Regions from separate parts of the Sodalis sp. RH20 genome, predicted to be linked through region 2. Evidence: predicted binding sites of a transcription regulator. Region 2 holds the regulator's gene; the other holds the start of a gene.
The links. The regulator Fur, encoded in region 2, represses iron uptake genes when iron is present. The targets are predictions, from matches to a motif close to ATAATAATGAGAACNACTATCAA.
Positions count from the first base shown of each region.

Region 1: a site for Fur is predicted at 1,224-1,246, ahead of fhuE (ferric-rhodotorulic acid/ferric-coprogen receptor FhuE). Genes of this name have one in related genera too.

Region 1 is NZ_CP178733.1:4,650,273-4,654,380, reverse strand. It holds gene ACL2XM_RS21220 (LysR family transcriptional regulator) at 98-1,081, shown strand; gene fhuE (ferric-rhodotorulic acid/ferric-coprogen receptor FhuE) at 1,387-3,552, shown strand; gene idnR (DNA-binding transcriptional regulator IdnR) at 3,629-4,108, opposite strand, start outside.
Region 2 is NZ_CP178733.1:3,219,235-3,223,342, reverse strand. It holds gene alsB (D-allose transporter substrate-binding protein) at 1-433, opposite strand, end outside; gene alsR (transcriptional repressor AlsR) at 455-1,342, opposite strand; gene fur (ferric iron uptake transcriptional regulator) at 1,907-2,377, opposite strand; gene fldA (flavodoxin FldA) at 2,733-3,248, opposite strand; gene ybfE (LexA regulated protein) at 3,427-3,726, opposite strand; gene ACL2XM_RS14875 (alpha/beta fold hydrolase) at 3,934-4,108, opposite strand, start outside.

The DNA.
Region 1 (4,108 bases), 1.4 Mb from region 2:
GAAAAGAGGACAAACATCCGCTGGCCATGGCGAAATGAGATAAAAGAGGCTGTTAAATTGATAATGGAGAACGAGGGCGTGGGGGTAAATAGTTATTATGGAAAGTCCACTTTCCAAATTTGGAAACACGTCGCCAGTCAAAAGTGATATTAATCAGCAGAACATTGGCGTTGCCGATTTAAAGCTTTTGCGGGTATTCAAAACGGTAGTTGAGGCCGGAGGGTTTACCGCGGCCTGCAATGAATTAAATATCGGACTGGCGGCGATAAGTAAACAAATATCCGATCTTGAAATCCGTTTCGGCATGAAACTGTGCACCCGGGGACGTGAAGGATTTTATCTTACCGAGCATGGTAAAGTGGCTTATCTGGCGTGTCTTGATTTGTTCTCATCGATAAATCAGTTCCGGGATACGTTAAATCATGCCCGCCATGAAATATTCGGTGAATTAAATATCGGCATTATCGATAATACCATCACCGACGCGCAGTCACCGGTGGTGGGGGCGCTAAGCGAGATACACCGCCAGGCGCCCAAGGTCAGCGTGCGTCTCCATGCCACCCAGCTTGAGGAAATCGAGCGCGGCGTTATCGACGGCCGTTTCACCTGTGGCATAATACCCGTCTACCAGGAAAAACCCGATTTTGATTATTTCTTCCTTTATCATGAAATAGCCTATCTTTGCTGTTCAAACCGGCATGAGCTGTTTTCTTTGGCGCCTAACGCATTAACCAATGAGCGTATTGCCAGCGCCAGTTTAATCAGGCATTTCTACACCAATCATGGCCATCAAAATCCCGGGCTTCATTTTTCCTCTTCCAACGCCGTGGCGGTACAGGTCGAAGCGGTTACCATGCTTATCCTTACCGGTAATTATGTCGGATTTTTGCCCGCACATTATATCAGCCGCTATGAGCGCGAAGGAAAAATCAAAGCGCTCAAACCGGAGAATATCTCGGTGACCACGCCGTTTAATCTGGTGGTAAAAAGAGGCGCGGCGTTAAATTCCGTGGTGAAGTTATTTCGTGATGCGCTTAAAAATGCCGCCATCGCCCCGGCGGATCATACCGGGGCAGAATAATGCACCGGCCCCGCGGCATTGCACCACCCCTGGGCAATCGCTTAAAAGATTTATCACCCACTTGGAAAATATCCCGCAGCGCCAGTCACCTTACCGATTCCGCCCGCCGAACTGACATTGGTTAAATTTATTTACATATGTAAAGCTAATGAGTAGTATTCTCATTATCTTCTTTGCGCGCCCTTCTATGCCAGACTCATCAGGCTGCGCGGGGCGGGCAAGAATCATAAAAGTAGCGGTTAAATCATTGATTTAAAACAATAACGGTCTTGTGGAGAAAGAGAATGTCGGCAGTGCCAGGGGTAATGAAACGCAGCGCGGGGCAACGGGTAACTCATTCAGGCTGGACATGCTCTTTGTCCCTTATTGCCACGTTGATTTCATCCTTTGTCAATCCGGCATGGGCGGATGAGCCGGCCGGCGAAAAAGCGTCTTCTGATGAAACGATGGTGGTCAATGCCCAGGCAAGCGGCGCAACCGATGCCGCCCGGCAGGATTACAGTGTGCCGGTCACCCGCGCCGGAACAAAAATGCTGCTGGTGCCGCGTGATATTCCTCAGTCCGTCAGCATTATCAGCAAACAGCGCATGCAGGATCAAGACCTGCAAACCGTGGGCGAGGTGCTGACCAATACCACGGGCATAACCGCCAATAATATCGACTCCGATCGTTCAACGTATTATTCCCGCGGTTTTTTCATCAACAATTTTCTTTATGATGATATTCCCACCACCCTGAGCGACGTTTGGAACTTCGGCGACGCCGGTTCGGATACCGCCATTTATGATCGTATCGAAGTGGTGCGCGGCGCAACGGGGCTCCTGACCGGATCGGGCAATCCCTCCGCCGCTATCAATATGGTGCGCAAACGTGCCGATAGCCGCGAATTCCAAGGCTCTGTTTCCGGCACTTACGGCACGTGGGATAAGCAACGGATGGTAGCCGATCTTTCCGCGCCGCTGACGGAATCAGGCAATGTGCGCGGCCGCGTTATTGCCGGCTACCAGGATAACGATACCTGGCTTGATCGCTATCATAACCGCAAAAAATTCATTTATGGCGTTATTGACGCCGACCTGACGGATTCCACCACGCTATCACTGGGCTATGATTATCAGGAAAGCGATACCAGCAATCCCACCTGGGGCGGGTTGCCGACCTGGTACAGCGACGGCAGCCGCACGCATTTTGACCGCAGCTTTAATCCGGCGCCGGACTGGAGCTACTCCAGTCATGAGTCGAAAAAAGTCTTTGCCGATCTGACCCAGCGTTTTGCCAACGGCTGGCAGCTGCGCGTCAACGGCACCCATGCCGAAACCGATTTCGACTCCAAGCTGATGTATGCCGACGGTTTCCCGGATAAGGACACCGGCGAGGGCGTTTCCGCCTACGGCGGCTGGAATAAAGGCAAACGTAAGCTGGATTCCGTCGATACCTACGCCACGGGACCCTTTGAGCTGCTGGGCCGACAGCATGAGCTGGTGGCCGGCGCCAGCTACAGCAAACAAAATAATCATTTTTTTAACTCCCAGGCCACCATCACCGAGTCCGATATCGGCAATTATAACAACTGGAACGGCCATATCGCCGATGCGGACTGGAGTCCATGGGTTGATTATTCCAACGACACCATCCGGCAAAAATCGGTCTATACCGCGGCCCGTTTTTCGCTGGCCGATCCGCTGCACCTGATCGTCGGCGCGCGCTACACCGACTGGCGCGCCAATGGTTCGACCGCCACCAGCGATAAAGACGACGTCACGCCCTACGCCGGCCTGATTTATGATATCAACGACACCTGGTCCGCTTATGCCAGCTATACCGCCATCTTCCAGCCGCAGACCTACCGGGACGCCAGTAAAAACTATCTGGACCCGACGACGGGTAAAAACTATGAAGCCGGCCTGAAAGGCGACTGGTACAACAGCCGCCTGACCGCGTCTTTGGCGATTTTCCGTATCGAGCAGGATAATGTGGCGCAAAGCGAAGGCACCTATATTCCCGGTACGACGGAAATGGCCTATCGCGGCGTCGACGGCACCGTCAGCAAAGGCGTCGAGTTCGAACTTAACGGCGCGGTAACCGACAACTGGCAAGTCACTTTTGGCGGCGCGCGTTATGTGGCCGACGATCAGGACGGCAACGCCATCAACGCCGAACTGCCGCGCACCTCGCTGAAATTGTTTACCCGTTATCAACTGCCGATGCTGCCCGATCTGGCGGTGGGCGGCGGCGTAAACTGGCAGAACCATACCTGGCAGGATGCCGCCGGCCCGCAGGGTACGATGCGCGCCGATCAGGGCAGCTACGCGCTGGTCAGCCTGTTCAGTCGCTACCAGGTTACCCGCCAGCTTTCGGTGCAGGCCAATATCAACAACCTGTTCGACAAAGAGTACTATGACTACCTCGGTCCTTACGCGGTATATGGCGCGCCGCGCAATATGTCGGTAACGGTGGGTTACACCTTCTGATCATAGACAGGGCGGGAGATATCCCGCCTTGTCTTCTGGCATCCATACCCGTTAAACCGCGGTTTTAACAGCGGCGTCAAATCGTTCCTCCTTTAAAAATCTGGTAGCCTAGGTCAATAGAGTAATTGACATCTTCATGGCGGATTTTTTTCAGCACCATTTCCGCCGCGCATTTTCCCATGCCGATGCGCGGGGTAATGACGCTTGCCAGGCGGGGGGTTATGGCCCGGCCGATATCCAGCCCATGGAAACCGGCGATGGCGATATCGCCGGGGACGGGGATATTTTGCCGCAGGCATTCCAGCAGCGCGCCCACGGCGATGTCGTCATTGGTGCAAAACAGACCGTCCAGATCGGGGAAGCGTTTTAGCGCCTGGTTAAAAATATCGGCGCCGAGGGAAAACGAGGATATTTCATTGGCGGTGAGCATCAGCGGGGTTAAATCGTAAGACTTCATCGCCTGGGCATACCCCTGGTAGCGCTGGCGGTCGCGCAGATCATCCCGCGAACCAAGATAGACAACCCGGCGTTTGCCGCTGGCCAGCATGGTCGACAT
Region 2 (4,108 bases):
CGCCTTTCGCGCCGACCGCGACATTATCGGTGGTGATAAAGGCTTCGACGTTGCCCTTGGCCTTGGCCAGGCTGGCTAAATCGATTTTTTCGTCGAGGTTAACCAGGTGAATCCCTTTCTGATAAGCCTTGGCGACGGGAATCACCAGATTCACCGCCGATAAAGGCGCAAAGGCGATGCCTTTATAATTCTTATTGGTTAAATCCTCGAATAATTGTAATTGCGATTGGAAGTCGCCTTCCGACGGTGACGCGAATATATCCACCGTCACGCCGAGATCCTGGGCCTTTTTCTCAATGCCTTGTTTCATCTCTACCCAGAAAGGGTTGGATAATGTTTTAAGAACAACGGCGTAATCGGCTGCCGCGTGGACCACGGTGGACAACATCAGTCCACAGGCGGCGCCACCGGCCAATTTAAGAAATTTATTCATTATTCTATCTCCAAAAGAGAATTATTTATAATCACGCTTCAGGTACTTGGTAATGGAACTCGTTTTTTCCAGGTTTTTATTCGCCAGCTCGATATCCTGCCGCGCTACCGAGACATAAAACGCATCCAGCAGCGTAAGCTGCAAAATACGGGCCGAAGCGTTTCTGCCTAATAACGGCGTTTCCGGCGCCGGTGAACAAATATTAAAATCAGCCAGCTGGGCTATGGGGGAATTGCTGCTATGGGTAATACAAATGATCTTGGCCCCATTATCCTTGGCAATCGACACCACCCGTTTCAGATCGCTGGTGCGGCCCGAATGGGATACCACCAACGCCACATCGCCCGGTTGCAACAGGGAGGCCGACATCATCATCAAATGCGCGTCCAGGTAGGCATTGCAACGCAAGCCGATTTTCAGGAATTTATGCTGCACGTCCGCGCAAATGGAATTAGAGCCGCCGACGCCGTACAGCTCGCGCTGATGGCCGGCAAAAAAGCATTGGGCCGCCTGCTGGATGACGTTGGCGTCGACTATCGCCTGGCCTTCGACAATGGTGCGTACGGTCAGGTTAAACACTTTGTTGACCACATCCTCCGGGCTGTCGGTGGGCGAGAGTTCGGCGGTGATATCATGGTCGGCATGATCGAAATACTCGACGATGGCGCTGCGCAGCTGGCGAAAGCCGCTGAAACCGAGAATTTTCGACACCTTGACAATCATGGCTTCCGACAGGCCCAGACTCAGGGCCACCTCTTTGATCCCCGAGACGTCGGTGAGGTTGCCGGGAGATAAAAACCACTCCACTATCCGGCTTTCGTTTTCAGTCATGCCTTCTTGTTTAATACGAATATAAGGAGCAATGCCTATGCCGCGCGGCATATCGTTTTGCAGTTCCGCATCATTCATCTGGACTATCTCTGGTGATTAACATTGCCTGTCACTATATCACCATGGCGAAAGTTTAAAATCTGCTGCGAACTTCACGTTTTTTATTAATTTATAAATTAACTTTTTGTGTAAAAATCGAGTCATCGATCCGGGTTAATTTCAGGAAGGTATTTTTGGCTATATTAATTCAATAAAATCATATAATTAAAATGTATCTTTTGTTGTCGCTTACTGCTGACAGCGAAAAATAGCTTTATCATCAGATTCACAGAATAATTTACCCGGTGAAAAAATCGCAATAAAAACGCTGTCGTTTCAATGGATTACGCAAATTAGCCCAAAATAGCGTCCCAGGGCCTCTATTTATTCTTTATTTATTTTTATTTTCTGTGAAGTTTTCTGGAGTTTGCCGGCGGTGAGCACGGCGGTGATTGGCGGATACGACGCTTGTCGACGCGCTTCGGGAAGGAAACGTTACCAGGGAAGGGGACGGGCGGCGTTTAGCCTCATTGAAAAAAAATCGTTGCAGGGTGAGAAAGCGGCGCGATAACAGCCGCTTTGGAGAAACGGACCGCGCCGCGGTTATTCTTTTACGCCGTTGAGCATATCGGCGTGATCGTGCAGCGTTTCGTCTTCGCGGCAGTTGCCGATTTCACAATGCCCATACAGATATAAGCTATGGTTGGTCAGCTTGATATTGTGCCTTTTGGCAATATCACGCTGGCGCGCTTCGATGAACTCGTCGCGAAATTCGATAACCTTGCCGCAGTCCAGACAGATCAGGTGGTCATGATGATACTGTTGCGTCAGTTCAAAAACGGATTTGCCGCCTTCAAAATTGTGGCGGGTTACGATACCGGCGTCGTCAAATTGGTTTAGCACGCGATATACCGTGGCCAGGCCGATTTCCTCACCCATATCGATCAGTTTTTTGTACAGATCTTCCGCACTGACGTGATGGCATTCCGGATCTTGCAACACTTCCAGAATCTTCAGTCTGGGAAGGGTGACTTTCAGGCCGGCCTTCTTCAATGCAATATTATTGTCAGTCATGCGGGTTTAGTCCTGTTACTTTGATAATCTGATTGTAGGCTAACTTAGCCTATAACATCGGTCGGCCCGAAAAATGTGACGCCGTCTCATTATAAGACTGCCTGTCCAAAATGAAAACCGCGCCTTGTTAACAACTATAGCCCGTTTCAGGGGGCGAATTCTGCAACATTTTGCTAAAAAGGGTGGAACCGCTGCGCTATTGTACCGCGTTGTGGATAAAAGTTAAAAACTTGTATCTATTAATTTGAAAGGATTTAGTTATCAGTGAGGTTGGCGGCGCCGTCCCGACGCCATGACGGCAACCGATTCCCTTGCCGGGCGCCGCGGCGGCGGCACCCTCCCGCACGGCTTGACTTTAGCTGAGCTGCAATTCAGCGCTGATTTGCTTCACCCAGCCGTCCACGCGTTCATTGGTCAGCTCGGGCTGGCGGTCTTCGTCAATGGCCAGGCCGATGAAGTGATTGTCGTCCGCCAGTCCTTTCGACGCTTCGAAATGGTAGCCGGCGGTGGGCCAGTGACCGACGATGGTCGCGCCGTTGGGCTCGATAATGTCGCGAATGGTGCCCATGGCGTCACAGAAATATTCGGCGTAATCCTCCTGATCGCCACAGCCGAACAGCGCCACTTTTTTGCCGGAGAAATCTATTTCTTCCAGGGTGGGGAAAAAATCATCCCAGTCACATTGCGCTTCGCCGTAATACCAGGTCGGGATGCCGAGCAGCAGGGTGTCGAACCGCGCCAGGTCTTCTTTACTGCTTTTGGCAATGTCATGAACTTCGGCAACATCCGCACCCAGTTGCTTCTGAATCATTTTGGCAATATTTTCGGTATTGCCGGTGTCACTGCCAAAAAAAATGCCTACAGTTGCCATGAATTTGAAAACCTCTTAAATATTATGGATATGTTCCGTAACAGAATCAGCGATGCTCTGCGGCAATCATAGCAGACCCTAATGCGGGGAGAAACTCGCCGGCCGGGTTTTGTCGCAAATTTGCCCCGTTCGCGGCCTTGGGCCCTGGACGGGATGGCGCTTTACCGGGCCGGCAAGTTTACTCCGGATGCGGATCCGCGCCTTGTTGCCGTTCAAGCTCGGCCAGTAAAATCAATTCGATCAGCTCGCTGCGCGACAGGTTTTGCCGGTAGGCCAGCTCATTTAACGCATCCACCGCCTCGGCGTTGATTTTCAGCTCCACCCGGCGCAGGCCGCGCTTTTTATCCCGGCGCAGCTGGTTACGCTTGTTGATGCGCAACTGCTCATCGCGGGACAGGGGGTTCGTCTTCGGTCTTCCCGGGCGCCGCTCATCGATAAATAAATCCAGGGTGGTGCGGTCCGTTTGTTCTTTTGCCATAGGTCATGAAGGGATTGTGCATCAAGAAGCAGGCGGGCAAACCCCGGCCGGCGGCGTGGCTGGCTACGCCGTCGGACGCGCATCGCCCGTAACGTTATGTTTTATGTACGCCGGGGCTGCCATAAAACACAGCGGGCCATGTTACCCCAGCCCGGTAGCAAACGACAATATTAAACTCGCGGGCGCTAATCCCGGCGGCGGCCCGGTCTATTCTTCCAGGAAACGGGCCAGGGCGCGCATGACCGCCGCGGGTTTTTCCGCATGAACCCAATGACCGGCGCCGGCGACCACATGCGCCCGCGCCCGGGGGAACTGGCGTTGGATCGCCTGGCGGTAACTGTCATCCAGATAAGGCGATTTTTCACCGCGGATAAACAGCGCC